3 regions of the Paenibacillus sp. FSL R7-277 genome follow, and region 1 is predicted to be linked to each of the others. Evidence: riboswitches for the same ligand, from Rfam matches in the RefSeq annotation. Region 1 holds a riboswitch; each other region holds the start of a gene.
The links. Region 1 has a riboswitch for cyclic di-AMP ahead of C173_RS08260 (3D domain-containing protein). Riboswitches for the same ligand answer to the same signal wherever they lie in the genome.

Region 1 (7,278 bases):
ACAATCGTTGCTCCTCTCAATGTTCAAAAGCGTCATTATTCGACATTCTTCACTGTTTTATGATATTTATAATACCAACCATTCCCAAAACAGTCAACCTTTTTTCAGGCTAATTTTAAGAAATCTTTTGAGACCACATTTATTCCGCGTTTGATCGGGCAAATCACTCTTAAAAAGCTTATGAAGATGTTTGTCGATTTGGCAGTATATGAATCGCTAATATTCGACAAAGAGCGACAATATATTATATAAAACAAGAAAAGGAGATGATTTCATGAAGCAACCGCTGTCAGAAGAGAAGGTATTTAAGGACCCGGTTCACAACTACATCCACGTACAGGACACTATTATCTGGAGATTGATTAATACTATGGAATTCCAGCGTCTGCGGCGCATCCGGCAGCTGGGTACCTCCTATTTGACCTTTCACGGGGCGGAACACAGCCGGTTCTCCCATTCTCTGGGGGTATATGAGATTACGCGGAGGATTATTTCCCAGTTTGAACGGAGCGGCTATAAGGACTGGATGCCGGAGGAGAGACTGCTTACCCTGTGTGCGGCACTGCTGCATGATTTGGGGCATGGCCCATTCTCCCATTCTATAGAAGAAGCTTTCGAAATGGATCATGAAGACTGGACCTGCCGTATCATTCTGGAGGATACAGAGATTACGGCTATTCTGCGTGATGTGGCTGAAGATTTCCCCCGTAAAGTAGCCTCGGTCATCTCCAAAACCTATGAGCATGAAATTGTTGTCAATTTGGTGTCGGGACCGCTGGATGCTGACCGGATGGATTATCTGCTCCGGGATGCATATTATACTGGGGTGAATTATGGAACCATCGACATCGACCGCATTCTGCGGATGCTGCGCCCTTATGACGGCCGGGTGGTTGTGAAGGAATCGGGGATGCATGCGATTGAGGATTACCTGATGTCACGGTACCAGATGTACTGGCAGGTCTATTTCCACCCGGTAACCCGCAGCTCTGAGATTATTCTCAGGCAGATTCTCCGCCGGGCCAAGGAGCTGGTGCAGCAGCAGCATGCCTTCCGCTTCAAGATCGAGCCCTTAAGTGATCTGTTCAGCGGAGAGGTAACGGTAGGGCAGTACCTGCTGCTGGATGAAGCCTTGATGCAGACTGCCTTCATGCAGTGGACGCTGGAGGAGGATGACATTCTGAGCGACTTGTGCAGCCGGTTTATCCATCGTAAACTGTATAAATATGTGGAGATGGAGCATTTGGATTCTGACACGATTGACGAAATTCGCCGCAGCTTCGCCGGTGCGGGACTCCGGCCCGATTATGATCTGGAAATTGATTATCCCACCGATCTTCCCTATGATGTGTTCCGTCCGGGAGATGGCTTTGACAGCAAGCAGATCCTGCTTCTAGACAAGCATGACCGGCTGAGGGAAATCTCCGAGGTCTCGGATATTGTTCGCTCTATCAGTGGTATTCACCGCGGCAGATACCATCTGTATTTTCCGCAGGACAGACTGCAGAAAGCCCTTCCACAGCTGCCGCCGTCCATCGCAGAGATTTTTGCCAAATAATCAGATCAAGCTTGGAATTATAGATACAACAACAGGCCGAAAGGATGTAATGTAATGCAGTTATTCGACACCCATACCCATCTGGATGCTCCACAATTCGACGAAGACCGCGAAGAGGTCATTGCCAGGGCGCTGGAAGCCGGCGTCAGCAAGATGATCAATATTGGCTTTAACCGGGATACGATACCGACCACCATGCAGCTTGCCGAGAAATATGATTATATTTATGCAGCCGTTGGCTGGCATCCCCAGGATGCCATCACGATGAAGGACGGGGACCTCGAATGGATCGCCTCCTTATGCGCTCATCCCAAGGTGGTTGCCATCGGCGAGATTGGGCTGGATTACTACTGGGATACCTCTCCTAAGGATGTGCAGCATGAAGTATTCCGCAAGCAGATCGGGCTGGCCCGTGAGCTGAAGATGCCAATCTCTATTCATAACCGCGATGCTCATGAAGATGTAATCCGCATACTCCGTGAGGAGAAGGCGGGCGAGGTTGGCGGCGTAATGCACTCCTTCTCCGGGAGCTGGGAAAGTGCCAAGATGTGTCTTGATTTGGGCTTCCATCTTTCTTTTGGAGGACCGATTACGTTCAAGAATGCCCGGGTGCCCAAAGAGGTGCTTGCCCAGACTCCGCTGGACCGGCTGCTGATCGAAACCGACTCCCCATATCTGACTCCGCACCCCTTCCGGGGCAAGCGAAATGAGACTGCTCATGTGAGGCTGGTAGCGGAGGCGGCCGCGGCAATAAAAGGGATTGAATTACAGGAATTGGCGGAAATTACGTATGCGAACGCACTGGAACGATTTGGGATACTCTGAAAACAGGAGTAAAAGCGGTGAAAAATGAAGTATAGCGGATATATTAAACTTTTATGACGGAAAAACGGCCGATTATTACAATATTTTAATCATTTTTTTACGTAAACGTGGTTGAATCGTCCTTTACAACATGTATCAAAACAGGATATCATCTTTTCAGTGCAGTGAGCTGTTGTAACTGTGACAGTCACTAATTTCATGGATCGTCTCGCTGAGTCTCCGCAACGGAGAATGGGGGAACCAATAATGCGCTGCCGCATGAACGTACAAAAGTACTGGCACAGAATTGCCGCAGGCATTATTTGATTTCTTTACGTGGTCTTGGGGTGAATTTGAGGGCAACCGCCGTGAGCGGGTGACCTGAGATAGGGCGTCTCTCTTATGTCCGAACCCGACAGCTAACCCCGTAAGCGCAAGTAAGAGAGGAAACCTCGTGTATAAGCATTCCGACGTATTCGACACCGGGAAGCCACGAAAGAGTCCTCTATGAGCTCTTTTTAGGCTTCTTTTGTTTTGAATAATGAGAATGCTCCCGGCATACTGTTATATAACAGATCTCCGGAGTAACTATGCCGAGCAGGCGATCCATGAGCAGGAAACGCTGAAGCAAGTGCGGGCGTATCCTGTTGCAAACTCAAACCTAGTTTCGTCAGAAGTGATACAGTCACCTTGATATAACTTGGACGACGGGGCTATGTAAGGAGGATGGAAAGAGTGGGCGTATTCCAACCAGAAGTATCCCATGATTCGCAATCATCCAGCAGGTCTTTCGCATTACGGTTGAAGCAAGTGAATCCCCGCGTAGTTTTACTTGCCGGTGTGGCATCGATTGTTATCGCACTGTTAATACTGCTGTACGTACACGGTCAGAGCAAAAAAGAAATTACCCTAGTAATAGACGGACAGGTACAGACACTGGAGACGCGGGAAACGCTGTTCAGTGATGTGCTGGCTAAGGAACAGATTTCGCTGCAGGCGCATGATGAATTATCTATTGGCCTTAGTGATGAAATAAAAGACGGCGACCGTATCGTGATTAACACTGCGCAGAAGTTCGCTCTTACCGTTGACGGAAAGACCGAGACGTTATTTACGACCGAGGATACCATTGGTCAGGCCATCGACAAGCTGGGCTACAGCCTGGAAGGCTTAGACAAGATTTACCCTTCGCTAGAAACCGCAGTATCTGCAGACATGGAAATCAAAATTGTCCGGATTAACAAGCATGTGGTTCAACGGACAACTAATTTGCCTTTCCGGGTCATTAAGACAGCAGACCCCTCATTGACCAAGGGAACCGTAAGAGTGGCACAGGCAGGTAAGCCTGGCGTAATGATCCAGCACATCGAGAAGATCTATCAAGATGGCGAGCTGGCATCCATGCGCATGATCGGCAAGGAAGTACAGACGGTTACCAAGGACAAAGTCATTGCCATTGGAACCAAGCCGCTTCCTAAGCCCGTCGTAGTTACTGCCAAGGTCTCCAAACCTGTAACAACCTCCAAGTCATCTAAAGCCAGCGCAAAGGCCAGCAATGTTACCAGTAAGGCTGGTGTGGATTTCGAGTACAAAAGAATGATCAAAAACGTATCCATGACTGCGTATTCGTCGCAGGAACCGGGTATTGGAACACGTACTGCCTCCGGCACACGCGTAACGGAAGGCCGCACTATAGCTGTTGATCCTAGTGTTATACCAATTGGCTGGTGGGTGTACATTGAAGGATTAGGGTTTCGCCGAGCAGAGGATACCGGCGGTGCCATCAAAGGCAACAAGGTGGATGTCTATTACGATTCACTGAGCCATGCCCGTAATTTCGGCCGCAAGTCGCGCACACTCTATGTGATCGGACCTGTGAAGCCGGAGCTGAACTAAACGTAAAGTCTTTTGCAAATTAGCGGTTAATACGATATAGTGAGGGAAGCACTTACGAAATTTTAGAGAGCTGCCGCTCATCACTTATACATTCTTTAGCCAAAAAGAAGGGGAGCGAATCCTCTTCTTTTTGCGTTCTGGAGTAAGGAGTTAAAATATTTATGATTAAAGAGCTAATTGTGGTTGAAGGGAAAAGTGATACCGTTGCCGTTAAGCGGGCGGTTGAGGCCGATACGATTGAAACCGGGGGTTCGGCAGTGGATAACAGGGTCATTGCCAAGATCAAGCTGGCCATGGAGCGCCGGGGTGTAATCATTCTTACCGACCCGGATCATGCCGGAGAGCGAATCCGCAAAATCGTCGCGGCCAAGGTGCCGGGCTGCAAGCATGCCTTTATCCCGGAGAAGGATGCAACCCGCAAAGGAGATATCGGAATAGAGAATGCTTCGCCTGAGGCTATCCGCCATGCGCTGGAGCATGTACATACCTCCTTCGAGGGGGCGCCGCCCATCATTGGGCTGGATGAGCTTATGGCCGCAGGGCTGATGGTACATCCCCGGGCGGCTGAGCGCAGAATGCAGCTTGGCAATCTGCTCGGTATCGGTTATTGCAATGGCAAGCAGCTGTACAAACGTCTGGCGATGTTCGGCATTACCCGCGAAGAATTCGCGCAGGCCCTCGCCCAAATTGATCAGGGAGGCATTACTTCATGAGCGGTATCGAGAATATCTCGTCCCCAACAAGAACCAAAGCGATAATTCAGCGTTACGGATTCTCCTTCAAAAAAAGCCTGGGCCAGAACTTTCTGATCGATCAGAATATTCTGGACAAAATCGTGGATGCCGCCGGTCTGGACAGCACAGCCGGTGCGCTTGAGATTGGGCCGGGGATCGGAGCACTGACGGAACGGCTGGCGTTGACGGCCGGGGCCGTCACTGCGGTAGAGATTGACCGCAGGCTGATCCCGATTCTTAGGGATGTCCTGTCGCCTTATCCCCATGTAAAGATCCGTAATGACGATGTGCTGAAGGTGAATCTGCAGGAGCTGTTCGCTGAGGATTTCACGGGGAGGGACCGGGTTAGTGTCGTAGCTAACCTGCCGTATTATGTGACTACACCCATCCTCATGAAGCTGCTGGAGGAGAAGCTGCCGCTGGATAATATCGTGGTCATGATCCAGAAGGAGGTTGCCGAGCGTATGGCGGCGTCTCCGGGCGGCAAGGAGTACGGCAGCCTGAGTATTGCCGTCCAGTATTACAGCGAGCCTGAGCTGGTCTGTATGGTGCCGCGTACGGTGTTCATCCCGCAGCCTAACGTGGAATCGGCTGTGATCCGGCTGAAGGTCAGAGAACGTCCTCCGGTGGAGGTAGCCGACGAGAAGCATTTCTTTGGTGTGGTTCAGGCGTCCTTTACCCAGCGGCGCAAGACGATTGCCAATAATCTTAAGGCCCGCTTCTTCCCGGAAGAAGGGCGGGAGCGACTGGAGGTGCTGCTATCCGAAGCCGGCATTGAACCCTCGCGGCGCGGAGAGACGCTTAGCATTGAAGAGTATGCGCGGCTCAGTGCGGTTCTTCTGGCTGCAGGCATCGCATAGAATACAGAAAACCCTCCCGGCGGATGAACCAACCGGGGCCTTTGCCCATAACATGGGGTAGAGGTGGTGTTGTAATGAATCTAGGAGACTTGGTCATTCGTAAATCCTATGGCGGCGATGTGACCTTCCGGGTAGACAATATATTGCAGAATAGAGCAGTCATTAAAGGCACGGAGTTCCGTCTGCTGGCGGATTCCCCGCTGGAGGATCTGGTTCAGGTGCCTCCTACACGGGTTACCGAGCGGGGAGCGCGTGCACAGATCAAGGCAACAGAATCTCTAACCTGGTTGCGTAAAGACCGGCAGGTGCAGAGCCAGCGAAGCGGAGAGAGCGTGTCGGGGTCCACGGGAACCTGGGGCCCATCTCCGAAGGAAGCGGCTTATTTTGAAGTGCCGGGTAAGGTCCTGCATTTGGATGGTGATGCACTCTATCTGAAGAAGAGCCTGAGCCTCTACGAGCAGCTGCGCATACCGGCGGAGGGACATCATGTCAACGAATCCAAAATGGCGGAGACGCTGTACCGTCTGCTGCCCCGTGTGCGTCCCGATATCGTAGTGATTACCGGCCATGATGGAGTACTTAAGCAACAGCAGAATTATGATCTGTACAGTCTGAGCAGCTATAAGAATTCACAGAATTTTGTGGCAGCCATCCGGGTGGCCCGTGAATATGAGCGGAATTTCGATGCTTTGACGATCGTAGCCGGAGCCTGCCAGTCGCACTTCGAGGCTCTCCTAGGCAATGGCGCCAATTTCGCCAGCTCCCCGGGCAGAATACTCATTCATGCCCTGGACCCGGTGTATATCGCGGCCAAGGCCTCTTTTACCTCTATCCGGGATACGGTGAACTTAAGCGATGTACTGAGCCATACGATCAGCGGCAATCAGGGGATGGGCGGAATAGAGACGCGGGGCAGCTTCCGGATCGGAATGCCTCAGCTGCAGAATCTGGCTACGCTGAAGGTAGCGCCTTCGGTGCTATAACCGGGTAAGTGATAACTGAACAGGCGGAAGGGATAGGGTAAGCATTCGTGCTTATCCTATTTTGCTGCCACGGAAGCCGCTTATGACACAAGATGGGTCAGGGAGCAGCCGGTCATCATTACTGATAACAAGGTGCTTAAGTCAGGAATTTCCCCGTCTAAAAAAATTCCGTTGACAACTTTTTTCTCATCATCTATAATTATTTATTTAATTTGACAAGTGGTTATGGAAGTTGTATAATGGACAAGGAAAGAGGTGGTCGTCAGGTAATGGCTAATAACGCGCTGTTAGAAATTAAACGCAGTCTTGAAGCTCACGTCGGTCATAAGATCACGTTGCGGGCTAACGGTGGCCGTCGGAAGACCGTTGAACGCACCGGTGTCCTGGAAGAAACGTACCCTTCTGTATTTATTGTCAAACTCGATCAGGAGCAGCAGACATTC
Region 2 (7,278 bases), on a different contig from region 1:
CAATCCCCCCGAATTCGTTCACCGGATTCAGCTTCGTACAACGGAGTATCCCGTCAATTTTCCAGAAGGATAACTTCTCGAATCGTCTGCGTATATAATGCGCCAGGTTCAGGGCCAGGGTCATGGCTTTGGAGCTGCCGAGACAGATGTGACAGTCCACCAGTCCCTGTATGATTTTGTGCAGAGTATAATAGGGCGCCCATACATTCCTGTTCTCTTCGAACTCCAGAATATCTAGTGTATCTTCTTCGAAGGCACTCAAATACCCGTTTGGCTTCGCACATAGCTCCATAATATCAATAATCTCAAGTGCTTTTGCCTTCAAAATCTCATCCCGGTCCCCAAATCCGAATTTGGCACAAGCCGACAGAAAATGCCCGGCTAAATGTCCCCGGAGGCCAACCTCCACGGCTTCCCATCCGCCCAGGGGCTCTGCAGAAGATACCATTCCCGCATTGATTCTAAATGTGTGCATAAGCCGGTTCGTATCAAACTCAGTAATATACTTTTTAACGAGCGCTCTGCGGCACGCAAAATCCCCGTCAGTCAGCCTTACTTCATCCAGACCAAAGTTAGCATACAAGCTCGGACACCTCAGTTTCTATAAAATAATAGTGCAGCGGAGAACTCTGCATCTATATTTTATAATGCCGGACATCTATAATTGAATTCATCACCTTTGGTTAACCTATACTATTTTCAGATTTTGTATCTGTTTATGTAAGGAGGATAAGGCATGCACAACAACGTGATATTACACTTCGATAAAGTATTGAACGTACAAGATTTGGGTTCCCATAGGACTGAAAGCTTATATACGCATCCTGACAGGAGGCTGGAGTGGGAAGTTTTCCTCTATTTGGCCGATGGGCAAATGGAGGTCTGGGAGGAAGAAACGGAGTATCTCATCCGCAAGGGAGAATTTCTGTTCCTGAAAAGCGGTCTGCATCACTGGGGAGAACCCCGCACACCTGCGGGCACTTCATGGTACTGGATTCATTTCTTCTGTAATTCCGAGGGAGAAGCGGAGCAGAACGGTAATCCATTAAAAGGAAAACCATTATTAGAAGAATTCCGTAAGTGCATTACACTTCCCAAGCACGGAAGGATCTCACACCCCGAGAAGCTGGAGAAGCAGCTGAAAGCCGCCGTTCAACTGTACAATACAACAGATCCGCTCCGCACCATCACGCTATGCCTGCAAACGATGGAGCTGTTCATCACTCTCTTCAGGCAGTCTCTTCACCAGTCCCCGCTGAGCAAGTCGGACCGGACGGTAAGCAGAATTATCGGATTTCTTGAACAAAAGGACAGCTACACCCTCAATTCACAGGAGCTTTCCGCTTCTCTGGAGATGAATTACAGTTACTTGTGTGAAGTCTTCAAACATAAAACAGGGAGCACCATCCAAATGTACAATGCCCAATTCTTCATGGACAAAGCAGCAGGAATGATGCGCAACACAAATCTGAATGTCTCCGAGATCAGCGAGCGGCTCGGCTTCAACTCCCCCTTTTACTTTAGCCGGGTATTCCGCAAAGTGAAGGGCTGCTCCCCCTCAGAGTATATGAGCAGGATTTATTGAGAAATTGTATGGAGAGCTTGTTGTGTCTATTACACGCGGCTTTTCGAACGAACCCTGGAAATTGAACTCCGCGTCCTCCTTAGAGATACAGCCGGGAAGCCCCGGCTGTATCTCTGTCTTATTCACCTGTATCAGCGAATTGCTTGGTTGAACATATGCACTGTCCTCTTAGAATTCTTAAATACGTGGTACATAATTATGTACTTATATATTAGATACCATGAGTCTCAAAAGCAAATATCAATTCCTGCTTCCTTCGAATCGGACCCTGCATTTTATAAAATACTTGCAAACTGCAATCAAGTTATTTATAACTAAGTTATGAGGTAAAAACATCTTCAACCCAATAACAAAAGAAGATAGCACAATAACGTTGAAAATCATTAGAATTAGCGCAGCTCAGTAAACTTTAGCCGATAAGCAGCTTATCCTCCGGATACCGATATTTTTGCTTCACATTTTTTTGTGCCAGTGCTAAAGCTAAAGTCAAGGGCCCTAATCTCCCGATGTACATTGTAATTATGATGATGCCTTTTCCCAGTGGCGAAAGTTCTGGCGTTACTCCCATAGACATTCCTACGGTTCCAAATGCGGAGGTTGCTTCAAAGAGAAGCGCCAGGAAATCTTTAGGATGAGCATATTCAGTAATGGATAGAAGAAAGGTGGCTGTTAGAACTACGCCCAGGGATATGGTCATTACTGCCAGTGCCCTGAATATAATATCCTGGGAGATGCGTTTTCTAAGCAGTTGCACATCTTTTTTCCCCTTAATCGTTGCGACGATACTTAACATAAGTACAGCAAATGTGGTTGTTTTTATACCTCCTCCAGTCGATCCGGACGAAGCCCCTACAAACATCAGGAAAATCATAAAAAATTGTGTGGCCGGGAGCATTGCTCCAATATCGATGGAATTAAAGCCGGCTGTCCGGGTAACAACACCCTGAAAATATGCCGCCCAAGTTCTTTCACTCCAAGAGAGAGTATTGAATGTTTTTGTGTTAAAAAGTTCAATCGCAAAAATCACCAAAAACCCTGCCATACAAAGGAGTCCAGAAGTAATTAAAACTATTTTTGTATGAAAGGAAAGATCTCTCCATCTTCTTTTCCGGTACAGATCCAGAATCACCGTGAACCCAATCCCGCCGATGATAAACAAAAAAGAGATAACAATATTAACTAACGGGTCACCCACATAGCGGCTCAGACTGTCTGGCCATAATCCAAATCCGGCGTTATTGAAGGCAGACACTGAATGGAATATTCCATAATAAATGGACCTTGTTGTTCCTAGTTCATTTGCCCATCGAAGGGCCAACACTATAGCTCCAGTTGTCTCCACGATAAATGAAATGAGAAAGATACTGAGTGATAACCGCACGACTCCTTGTGTTGTTACAGAATTAGATGATTGCTGGATAAGCAGACGTTCTTTTAATCCAATCTTTTTCCCCATGATCACGGCGATCAAAACACTGAATGTCATAAATCCCAAACCGCCAATTTGAATCAGAAGTAGGATAATGACCTGTCCAAAATGAGAAAAATCGGTACCGGTATCAAGTACAACGAGTCCCGTTACACATACGGCTGAAGTTGAAGTAAACAGTGCTGCCAGCCACCCTATACTAAGTCCGCTGGACGAAGATATCGGCAAGACCAGCAGCACTGTACCAAGAAATATAGGGACTGCAAAACCGAGTAAAATGATTCTGGATGAGGTCAGTCTGAGATTTGTGATGAAGGATGAGATTTTGTTAAAGAACATATCATTGGCTCCCATTATAATTCAAGTTAGCTGCCAGCTGCCGCCCGCTGAAAACTATGCTGTTCCCTAAGATAATCCAGTAATATACGGTTGAAGAGCTGGGGTTGACACAGATGAGTCGGATACATCGCATCCTCAAGGATCGCCAGACGGGCAGACGGATACTTGCTGGCTGTTCTTTTCACCTGCTCCAGCGCCCATTCATTCTGATTCCCGGATACAACAAGAACAGGAATCTGCAGCCGTAATGCGAACCCGTAGCTGTCCGTTTGTCTAAGTGCCAGCCGCTGCTTAATTAATTCCGTTGTCCGTTCATGCACAAGCTCTTTCCTGAGAATATGATAAGCCGAGAGCCACTTATTGTAGGTGATGCGCAAGGAACGGACGAACATTTCGGCAGGAAGATAATGGGCCGCCCATGCGCAGACCTCAAAGATTCCTTTCATTTTACTGCCTCTCGCAGTGTAATCCTCCTGAAAATAACTGTCCACCAATACCATATTTATTATCCGTTCAGGGTACAGGTAGGCGAATTTCTGGGCGAGCACAGCACCACTGGAACAAGCTACGATAACAGCCTTCTCTACAGATAAAGCGTCCAATAACAGCTTCAAATCTTCACATTGTGTGTCTACGATCCGGCTGATCTCCACATCCATTTTACCCGATTGCCCGTTCCCTCTCAAATCGAATACGATCACTTTGGCACGCTTGCTGAAATAATCCGCTTGCGGCTCAAACAGATGATGAGAGGTCGAATAATCATGAATAAAAACAATGGGCAGACCGCTGCCCGACATCTCATAATACAGCGACGTTCCATTCACTTCAATATGCGGCATATACAGTGCATCCTCTCATGAACGCTTGCGGGGTTAGCTGCCGGATTCGGGCCTGAAAGTAGCCCTACTCGTTTTTCCCGAGATTCACCCCATGTAACCTGGTTCCCCCGCTTCCTATAAGGAATTCAGCGATTAACTATTATTTTACAGACGTTTCCTTGCTTTCTTCCCCCAGCACCTTCAGGTCATCCTGAACGCTTCCCTTCCATAAGGGCACTCCGGAACGGTAGGCAGCCCGGCCATTTAAGTGACCTGCTACCGGTGAAGTGATGAATACAAATACAATCGCCAGCAGAAGCTTGACATTAACCGTTCCGTCTTTGAACCAAAAGTACAGGAAACCTCCTGTCAGCAAACACAATACCCCGAAGGTTGCACTTTTGGTAGCCGCATGTGAACGCAGATAGACATCGGGCAGCCGGACTAAGCCGAAGGCACTTAAGCCGCAGAAGACTGCACCCATTACCACAAGAATAGAGCTAATCAGTTCACCTGTCATTGGGGTTCCCTCCATCCTCTATAACGGCTCCCCGTTCAATATATCTGGCCAGTGCCGTAGTACCAATAAACGTCAGAATTCCGATAACCAGAATGACTTCTATAAAATCCTGGGTATCCAGCAGCATACTGAAGACGGTGATCATAGCGAGTACATGAATGCCGATCGTATCGAGTGCGGCAACCCTGTCGGAGCGGGTTGGCCCTTTCAGGAGACGGAACAGGCAGGCCAGCATCGCCAGAGCCAGAATGATCATGGCCACGGTTAGCATAACTGGGATCATTAACGGGTCACCTCCCTGATCGCTCGTTCGAAGGTGCCTCTAATCTGCGTGACCAGCAGCTGTGCATCTTTAATATCAATAGCATGAATGTACAGCGTCTTGCCATCCTTCGACACATCAAGAGTCAGGGTTCCCGGTGTCAGACAAATCAGGCACGAGAGCAGTGTGACCTCCCAGGGCGTGGCCAAGGCAGTCTCATAAGCAAAGATACCGGGACGTATAGCCAGTTTTGGACGGATGATATGGCCAATGACCACGAAATTCGAGACCGTAAGTTCACGGGCAAAGATCAGCAGAAGCTTCAGTACAGCCCATATACGTATGAGATAGAAGGTCCGGGGCTGGGACCTGGATTTCCTAAATAACAGTAAAAGTCCGATGCCCAGCAGATAACCTACTAAGAAGCTTGAGCCAGAGCCATTGTTATTTATCGCCATCCACAGAAAGGCAATCAACAGATTAAACAGGAATTGTAAGGCCATATTCACTACTCCTTCATTATGGCTTCAATATAAAGCGCAGGTGAAGCCAGAACCTCGCCAGCCTGCGATACATAAGTATACACATACTCCGCTCCGATCCCCATTGCAATCACAAGCAGCAGCAGGCCGGCAGCCACAGCCGAAGCAACCTTCAAGCTCACCTTAGGCTGCTCTTCCTTGGGTTCATTTCCCCAGAAGGCCAGCCTGAACACCTTCATCAGGGAGAACAGCACCAGAAAGCTTGATCCCAGACCAATGAGGGACAGCGTCAGCATCCCCTCGGACAACGCTCCACGGAGGATCATAATTTTGCCGGCAAAACCGCTAAGCGGCGGAATCCCCACCAGGGCGAGCGCCAGAATAAAAAACATCCAGCCGAGGAGCGGATACTTTCTGATCATCCCGCCCATACTGCCTAGCCGGTCAGTTCCGGCTGCGGATATAATCATCCCGCCCAGAATAAACATAAGTCCCTTGGCCAGCATATCGTGCAGCAGATAGAAGACTGCCCCATTCATTGAATCTGCAGTCCCTGCAGCAAGCCCAAAGGCTACAAATCCAACGCTGATAATGACGTTATAATTCAGAATCCGCGGGATATCCCTATAAGCCACTGCCCCCATGCTGCCCAGGATCATGGTAGCAGCAGCCATCCAGGCGATCCAGTCATGAGTGAAGCCGGGATCGTTCACGAACAACAACGTGAAGGTGCGGATGATTGCATAGAGTCCTACTTTGGTCAGCAGGGCACCAAACAACGCTCTGACAGCCGCCGGAGGTGCACTGTAGGACCCTGGAAGCCAGAAGAACAGGAATAGTCCTGCCTTCAGGGAGAATACAATCAAGAACAAAACAGCAATCACATTAAGCACGCCGCCTTGTCCCGCTTCAGCGATACGCTGGGACAGGTGGGCCATGTTGAGCGTTCCTACCGCTGCATAGAGATAAGCTACCGCAGCTACGAACAGTGTCGAGGATACGATATTAATAAGCAGGTATTTTGACGTTTCTCTTAGCTGAAGCTTGGTCCCACCGAGTGAGATGAGCGCATAAGAAGAAATCAGCATGACCTCAAAAAAGACAAACAGGTTGAAAATATCCCCCGTAAGAAACGAGCCGTATACCCCGACCAGCAAAAACTGAAAGAACGTATAGTAATAGAACCGCTCCCGCTGCTCTCCAATACTGCTGAAGGAGTAGCACAGAATCGCAAAACTGACGATCGAAGCCATCGTTACCAGCAATACAGCAAACATATCACCCACAAAGACAATGCCATACGGAGGAGCCCAGCCCCCCATCTGCAGGGTCAGTATGCCCTCGGAGTGGACACGTGTAACCAGCAGCACCGCAATCAGAATGTTAAGCAGACCGCTGAGCGCACTAATCACGCGCTGAAGCCGGATCTTCTCTTTGAGAAAAATCAGGATGACAGCCGTAGCAAGCGGAATGAGAATCGGGAGCACCAATAGATTACTCATTCGTTGTCCTCCTTAATGCTGTCCATTTCATCAGTACCCCGCGTCTGATATGACCGGTATGCGAGTACGAAAAAGAAGGCTGTGACCCCAAAGCTGATGACAATGGAGGTTAGAATCAGCGCCTGCGGCAGCGGATCAACATAGGTATCCGCCTTGCCTAGTACAGGGGCTGCCCCCCTTTTGAGCCCGGCCATCGTGAGCAGCAGCAGATGGACTCCATGCGTCAGCAAGGAGGTTCCCAGCACAATGCGCAGCAGGCTTTTGGAGAGAATCAGGTAAACACCGATCATGAAAAGAATTCCGACCGCTACCGCCATTACGAGTTCCATTTCTTCTCC
Region 3 (7,278 bases), on a different contig from region 1:
CTGCCGTATGGACTGCCTCTGTTCCAAAAGAGGCCAAGTCCCCCGCCATTATCCCCCGGCAGCAGCCCGTGCAGTCCGATCTTTCAGATACGATCTACACATCGGAGACAGAGGCTTTAAGCCAGCGCGTGGTTGAATATCACATGGATGTGGAGCTCCTGCCTGATAAGGAGACCCTGGTCGCCTCCGAGACGCTGACCTGGACCCATCCGGGCGCAAAGCCGGTCCAGGAGCTCTACTTTCATCTGTATCCCAATGCATTCTCATCCGCCGGCACCACCTTCATGAAGGAGTCCGGGGGCACGCTTCGCGGTGACACCATGCCTGCTGGGGGTTACGGGAGCATTACCCTGACAGATTTGCGGACCTCCGAGGGCATTTCGCTGATGCAGCGCACCCAATATGTGCAGCCGGACGACGGCAATGTCAATGACAGAACACTGCTCAAGGTCCATCTGCCGCAGCCGGTGAACGGCGGCGAGAGCGTTACGGTAAGGCTTAAATTCGAGGTCAAGCTGCCGAAAATTTTCGCCCGGATGGGAACCGCTGGCGACTTCGTGATGGCCGGCCAGTGGTTTCCGAAGCTTAGCGTCTATGAGCCTGCCGGCAGAAGAGGACTCAAGGAAGAGGGCTGGAACCTGCATCAATACCACGGCAACTCCGAGTTCTACAGTGATTTTGGAATTTACAATGTATCGATTTCTGTCCCGCCCGAGTATAAGGTCGCCGCAACCGGGTTTCCGGTGAGAGACGCCAAGGTGGTGAAGGGGCGCAAGATCTATCAGTTCTATGCAGATGACGTCCACGACTTCGCCTGGGCGGCATCGCCTGATTTCGTGGTTGCCGAGAAGGCCTTCTCCGCGCCGCAGGTGCCCGGGGTGAAGATTAAGCTCTATCTGGACCCGCTGCATAAGCATCTCCAGGAGCGTTACTTTCAGGCGGCTGAGGCTGCACTGATGGCATTCAGCAAGTGGTACGGCCCTTATCCCTACTCTACCTTATCGATTGTCGTCCCGCCGGAGTCCGGCAACGGGGCCGGAGGAATGGAGTATCCGACCCTGATTACCGCCTTCGGCGCCACGGACACTTCACCGGGCACCTCCCTGGAGCGCACGATCATCCATGAGATCGGGCACCAATATTTCTACGGTCTGGTGGCCAGCAATGAATTCGAAGAAGCCTGGCTGGATGAGAGCTTCACCTCTTATGCCGAAGACCGGCTGATGGAACAGGAATACGGTGTGGTCTCAAGCCTCCCGCTGCAGTCCAGCCTGGTCTCCTCTTCACAGCCGCTTAAGCTGGAGACCTGGAAATACACCGGTGATGACGCCTACACGCGCAATGTATACATCCGGGGCAAGCTGGTGCTGAAGGATATCGAACGCATCGCCGGGACCAAGAATATGGACGCCATCCTCGCCGCCTATGCCCGCAAATACCGCTTCCAGCATCCGACCACCGCCGACTTCCAGAAGGTTGTGGAGAAAGTGACCAAGCAATCCTGGCAGACGTATTTTGAGCGGTATGTCTATAGCGGGGGGGCACCCGACTTCGCAGTTGACGATATCAGGCTCACCGTCAGACGGGACAACAGTGACGGCGGGGGGAGCCGCTATAGCGCTGTGGTTGATGTAAGCAATAAGGGCAGCCTGTACCCCGATGTTCCCGTGAAATTCACCTTCGCAGACGGGTACACGGTGCAGCAATACTGGAATGGCGAGGGTAAGGCTACTTCCTTTGAGTTAGCGTATAAAGCGCCGCTGGTCTCCGCAGAGATCGATCCGGGGCATTCCATTCTGCTGGAGAGCAGGCATCTTAATAATTTCAGAATGGCGGAGCTTGAGCCGCGTACACTCTCCCGCTGGACGCTTAGTGCATCAACTCTGCTTGAAACCCTGCTCGGAACTCTTGTCTGGTGAGGTGAAGGAATGGTGAAAAGTTCAATTGCCCGCGGTTGGATCAGCATGAAAGAGCAATTCTATATATTGATTCTGCTATTTATCTACCGGCTGTTCTGGGGATATTTCCTGTACAAATTCATTAAAAGCGCGGTTGTCCCCGTCCTGCTCCGCTACCCGGATGCGAATGCCGGCGGCAGCGGAATAGGCAGGCTGCTGTATTATATCGAGGGGCAGACCGCGCTGCGCACCGACCCCGCCGTCCAGCACTGGCTGTGGATGCTGCTTGCGCTGACAGTGCTAAGGCTGCTGGTGACTCCCTTTATCCGTGCAGGGCTGCTGCACGAGCTTCACCAGGAGCGCGACGGAGCGCGGGGACTGTTCTTTTTTCCCGGAATGAGAAAATATGGGCTGCCGGTGCTGGTGTTCAGCCTCATCGAATGGGCGCTAACCCTCCTGCCGCTCTATTGGCTGCTTCCGCGTATGTACCGTCATCTGCTCAGCGGCGTTCTCGATGTCCAGCTTCTGCTGAAGCTGGTGCCTTATGTGCTGGGCTGGCTGCTCTATCTCTTCCTTGTCCGCAAGCTTCTGCTCTATATGCAATTCGGCTATACCGCCGGTACCGGCATGTTCTCCTCACTGCTGATCTGCCTGAAGATGCTGATGCCTTCGATCGGTATATCCATCGTTCTGGGGGCGGGAAGCCTGGCCGTAATTCTGCTCTGCAGCGCCTCTGCTCTGTTCTATCCCGGATTGCCGGCCCTTATGCTCCGCCAGGCAGCTCCGCTGCCCTCCACGCTGTTCGATATGTGGGGAATCGCTGCCCAGTACCACCTTTGGTCCAGTAAATCATTTCCACAATAATAAGCTGCTGAAGCGGCATACTAAAGAGAGTCACAGCCCCTTATCAGGGAGCAGGACTCTTTTTTGCTTGAACAGAGGACAAAAGCATTTGCAAAAGGGGAAATCCTCTGATACAATGATGGCTGTACCAGTAGTAACAAAGTTGTAATCTTTCAAGCAAAATATTCCGTAACTCTTGCAATTTAAGCAATACCGATAAGTCACTGTTCTGGTGCATAAAACGCCGAATTCCCTGCACCGGGAAGTGGGGGAACCATATTTTGGGTGAATTGATCTCGCTTTAGAGGGGTCATAGGGGAACCTTCTACCGAATCCTTAAGCTAACCTCGCAGGCCCTGGAAGGAGTACATCTTTTGATTAGTCAGAATTTCAAGAAAAAATGCACCGCAGCAGCGCTGGGTCTTGTGATGGTATTCACACTCGGAGCGGGCAGTGCCTTCGCAGATTCCAAAATGGATACTGTGATTTCAAAAACCATTGGAACGTCGTATAAAACCGGGGGTACAACCACCAGCGGCTTCGACTGTTCCGGATTTACCAAGTATGTGTTCAAGAATGTCGGGCTTACCTTGCCCCGTACCTCCAAAGCACAGTTCAAAGTTGGAACAAGTGTATCCAAGAGCAATCTGCGTTCCGGTGATCTCGTGTTCTTCAATACCCTGGGTAACGGAGTGTCCCATGTCGGTATTTATGTTGGAAACGGGAAGTTCGCACAGTCCTCAAGTTCACGTGGTGTAACCATCAGTTCGATGAGCCAGTCCTACTGGGCCAACCGCTACGTTGGCGCCAAACGAGTAATGAGCACAACAGCCTACCAAGCTGTCGCTTACGATTGACCCCTTGAAGCATACCCCGAATATTTCAGCCTCTAACAACTAAATGTAACTTATACGAGCCCGGGATGATTATTGCCGTAATCATTTCCGGGTTTTTCCTTTTCCTTATTCTACCTTTTACACCGAATTCGCAGCCTTGAAACAGCATTTTTTTGCAAAAACAAAGAAATAATCATATAAATTAACCCCTGCGCATAGATATGAGTCTTTGGAAAGGGCTATAACTCTAAAAAACAGCAAAAAAGATGCATTAATATGTTATAAGTGATTGCCAAGTGCCGAAGTCTTTGTTACAATTATCGCAGTGAGTTTTTAGTAACATTTTTGTAATTATTGAATCGCTTTTAACAAAGGTTTTGTCATGTATTGAATGAACCGCTAATCCTAATCAACAGTCGTGCCGAGTTCCCTAATGAATTAGGGAAACGGGGGAACCACTTTGGGTGAATTGACCTCCTATTCTAAGAGGGGTCATAGGGGACCTTCAACCGAACCCTTAAGCTAACCTCGTAGGCATTGGAAGGGGTATTTACTTTTGAAGAAGAAGCTAGCAGCCGCAGTACTAAGCTTGTCCATTATCTTCACCATCGGAGCAGGAAGCGCTTTCGCGGATTCCAAAATGGATAAAGTGATCGACAAAGCCATCGGAACCAAATACGTGTCCGGCGGTACATCAACTAACGGGTTTGATTGCTCCGGATTTACAATGTATGTTTTTGATAAGATCGGCATTAACCTGCCCCATCAATCCGGCTCCCAGTATCAGATGGGCACTGCCGTGTCCCGTGACGAGATGAGACCAGGCGACCTTGTATTCTTCAATACAAGCGGTAAGGGCATATCCCATGTAGGTATTTATGTTGGTGACGGCGAATTCGCCCATGCCTCTTCCTCACGTGGTGTAACCATCAGTTCGCTGAGTGACAGCTATTACGTCAACCGCTACGTTGGCGCCAAGCGAATCATGAGTACAGATGCCTACAAGACTGTAGCTTCGGATTCCCAAGACAACGATGATGTACAATAATCCTTTGTAACCTAACGCTCTTTTCCGAGATTTTTGCCGAAATCTTGGAGAAGGGCTTTTTTTGTCTATAAAATTACTTACCCCTCTCTATATTTGTAAAACACTGATTCTGCGCTTTCGGAAAATATATTTTGGCGTTTGTCAAGTTCCTGCATTTCCGCAAGGAAATTGCGTCGAAACTCGCTGTTTTTGTATATAATTATATTGAATTTATTTCCCCTGGAAGGAGGCCTCGCCTAATGATTAGCTCCCCGCTAACCTTTTACGTGGTGCCTATGGAGCCGCAGCATGCCGCTGAGATCTGTGAGTGGAGCTACAAGCCGCCGTATAATATTTACGGCTGGATGTCCTGGGAGCAGATGCAGGCGCTGGGCGTGGAGTTCGGAGACCCGCAGCTGCGAAGTAGGCAATATGTATCGGTTGTGAATGGAGAGGGGGATCTGTGCGGCTTCGCCCAGCTCTTTCCGATGGAGGGGGTAGTCCGGCTTGGTGTCGGAATGCGGCCCGAGCTGTGCGGCCATGGAATGGGGCATCTGTTCATGAAGGCTATTGTGCAGGCAGCACGGTCGCGTTACCCGGAATGTGAGATCGACCTGGAGGTGCTGACCTGGAACCAGCGCGCCATCCGCGCCTACCAGAAATGCGGGTTCACCATAACGGATACCTATGAACGCCGCACTCCGACCGGTAATAAGCCTTTTTATTGCATGGTCTATGAGGAATAGCACCGGAGACAAGAGAGTTTTGCAAAAAATGGATCATTTGTGTTCATTTTTTTGACACACATACTATGATAACGCTTCACCATCCGCTATAATGGAGACAGCAGCTTACATGGAGGGACGGATGCAGATGCAGAAATGGATCATGAGCGGTTTGTTTTTTGCCGCCTGTGCCTTTGCAGTAATCTTAATGTTTACCCTACCCGGTAAATCCGAGGTGGCGGAGCAGAACAAGCCGACCATGCCGGAGGTTGTGCTGGACGCTGCGGGCGCAGAAGCCACAGTGAAGGCCAATTGTATCTCCTGCCACGGAGACCAGCTTCAGGGCGGGGCGGGACCCAGCCTGCAGCAGGAAGGCGCTTCGCATGACGCAGCTCAGATCTTCAGCATAGTCACCAAGGGCCGCGGACAGATGCCTCCCTTCAAAGACAGGCTGGCCCCTGAAGAGATTGCGAATGTAGCCCTATGGCTGGCCGAGAAGAAATAATCCGCAACCTGTACTCACACCATGCTCCTCATTTTAAATGTATAATGCCCGTGACGAGGATAACGAACGATCCTTGCACGGGCATTTCTATTAATTAGATATTCCTGTTGTCTCCATAGGGGCCTTGTCCTCTAGCGGGTCTTCTCGAATGCCTCATTAAATTCATGCGCCTGGCGGAGATCAAGCTTCTCCACATCTGCAGCCAGCCGCAGAACAACCGTCTTGTAATCAATGGTGATATGCGGGTGATGGTCAAAGGCCTCCGAAATTGTCGCTACCTCATCCACAAAGGCAATTCCCTTCATATATTCACTGAACATATATTTGCGCACCAGCCTATCCCTCTCCAGCTTCCAGCCCTCAAGCTTGCCGATCTGCTCCTGCAGTTGTTCCTCAGTTAATTGCAATTCGTTTCCTCCCTTGCTAAGTTAACGGTTCCTTCAGCCTGCTCTTCTCCTTCAAATAAAACATCCCTCAGCTTCTGAAAGTCCAAGGGATGTGCCAGGCCAAAGATTTTTGATTAAATGTATTCTGACATCCCGGCAATTAGTACTCCACTTCCAATTTTAACATGGCCGGATGCCCGGGACAAACCCGCTGCCGCATTTTTCCCCTGCTTTATACAAGAACGACCGAAGCCAGATCCTCATCGCCCAGCAGAATATTAATGCGGTGTGTTTCTTTATCGTACATCACAACTCCGCTGCCCACCTGAATGACCGGCTCGTTGCCCAGCGCGTAGAACAGGTCTTCCGCAAGCGCCTCCCAGACCTCCTGCCTCGATTCCTCCGGCAGATTCGTCCACTCTTCAGGCTCCATTTCAAAAAAAATGTACCCGTCTGCAATCCGTCCAACGGCTCCTGTCAGTTCAACCAGAATTTCACCGTAATCCCTGCCATGCTTAACTCCCACATCAATCACTCCGTTTTCTTCGCTGATGAATAATAACCTACCTTATCTATTATAGCCGAAAAAATCACTTCACAAAAAAGGGAATGATGTCGATAAAGAAGAATATACGTGATTTGGTTACGAACAGAGTGTTCTCCCGCGGTTCAAGGACGAATTACGCGGTTAGTCGATCACTTCTTAATTCTCATGGACGAGGTGCATAAATGGAAATCTCAACAATTCTAGGCCTGGTGTTTGGTCTGATCGCAGTAATCTGGGGGATGATACTCAAGCATGCTCCACTTGCAAGCTTGAACAACCCCGCTGCCTATGTCATTATTTTTCTTGGCACGGCTGCCTCCATCTTCATGGCCTTTCCGATGTCGGAAGTCAAGAATTTCCCTAAGCTGTTGAAGATCCTGTTTACAAAGAAAAAGATGGTCGGTAAGCCCGAACTGATTACCATGTTCATGGAATGGGCATCCATTACCCGCCGCGAAGGGCTGCTGGCTCTGGAGTCCAATGTCGATGAAATTGAAGATAACTTCCTCCG

Region 2: linked by a shared signal. The riboswitch ahead of C173_RS32845 (alpha/beta fold hydrolase) and the one ahead of C173_RS08260 (3D domain-containing protein) in region 1 are both predicted to bind cyclic di-AMP.
Region 3: linked by a shared signal. The riboswitch ahead of C173_RS09835 (C40 family peptidase) and the one ahead of C173_RS08260 (3D domain-containing protein) in region 1 are both predicted to bind cyclic di-AMP.

Annotation. Positions count from the first base shown of each region.
Region 1 covers NZ_ASPX01000020.1:44,800-52,077, reverse strand. Annotated here, with positions in the region: gene C173_RS08270 (HD domain-containing protein) at 275-1,558, shown strand; gene C173_RS08265 (TatD family hydrolase) at 1,613-2,383, shown strand; cyclic di-AMP (ydaO/yuaA leader) riboswitch at 2,583-2,811, shown strand; gene C173_RS08260 (3D domain-containing protein) at 3,098-4,258, shown strand; gene rnmV (ribonuclease M5) at 4,420-4,971, shown strand; gene rsmA (16S rRNA (adenine(1518)-N(6)/adenine(1519)-N(6))-dimethyltransferase RsmA) at 4,968-5,852, shown strand; gene yabG (sporulation peptidase YabG) at 5,927-6,835, shown strand; gene veg (biofilm formation stimulator Veg) at 7,105-7,278, shown strand, end outside.
Region 2 covers NZ_ASPX01000033.1:151,551-158,828, forward strand. Annotated here, with positions in the region: gene C173_RS11965 (beta-L-arabinofuranosidase domain-containing protein) at 1-583, opposite strand, end outside; gene C173_RS11970 (AraC family transcriptional regulator) at 737-1,585, shown strand; gene C173_RS11975 (TrkH family potassium uptake protein) at 1,995-3,368, opposite strand; gene C173_RS32845 (alpha/beta fold hydrolase) at 3,380-4,195, opposite strand; cyclic di-AMP (ydaO/yuaA leader) riboswitch at 4,203-4,336, opposite strand; gene mnhG (monovalent cation/H(+) antiporter subunit G) at 4,335-4,694, opposite strand; gene C173_RS11990 (Na(+)/H(+) antiporter subunit F1) at 4,684-4,977, opposite strand; gene C173_RS11995 (Na+/H+ antiporter subunit E) at 4,977-5,459, opposite strand; gene C173_RS12000 (Na+/H+ antiporter subunit D) at 5,465-6,940, opposite strand; gene C173_RS12005 (Na(+)/H(+) antiporter subunit C) at 6,937-7,269, opposite strand; gene C173_RS12010 (Na+/H+ antiporter subunit A) at 7,257-7,278, opposite strand, start outside.
Region 3 covers NZ_ASPX01000024.1:14,395-21,672, reverse strand. Annotated here, with positions in the region: gene C173_RS09850 (M1 family aminopeptidase) at 1-1,919, shown strand, start outside; gene C173_RS09845 (hypothetical protein) at 1,929-2,762, shown strand; cyclic di-AMP (ydaO/yuaA leader) riboswitch at 2,974-3,112, shown strand; gene C173_RS09840 (C40 family peptidase) at 3,170-3,598, shown strand; cyclic di-AMP (ydaO/yuaA leader) riboswitch at 3,987-4,129, shown strand; gene C173_RS09835 (C40 family peptidase) at 4,134-4,625, shown strand; gene C173_RS09830 (GNAT family N-acetyltransferase) at 4,865-5,350, shown strand; gene C173_RS09825 (c-type cytochrome) at 5,478-5,834, shown strand; gene C173_RS09820 (4a-hydroxytetrahydrobiopterin dehydratase) at 5,966-6,241, opposite strand; gene C173_RS09815 (hypothetical protein) at 6,453-6,746, opposite strand; gene motA (flagellar motor stator protein MotA) at 6,950-7,278, shown strand, end outside.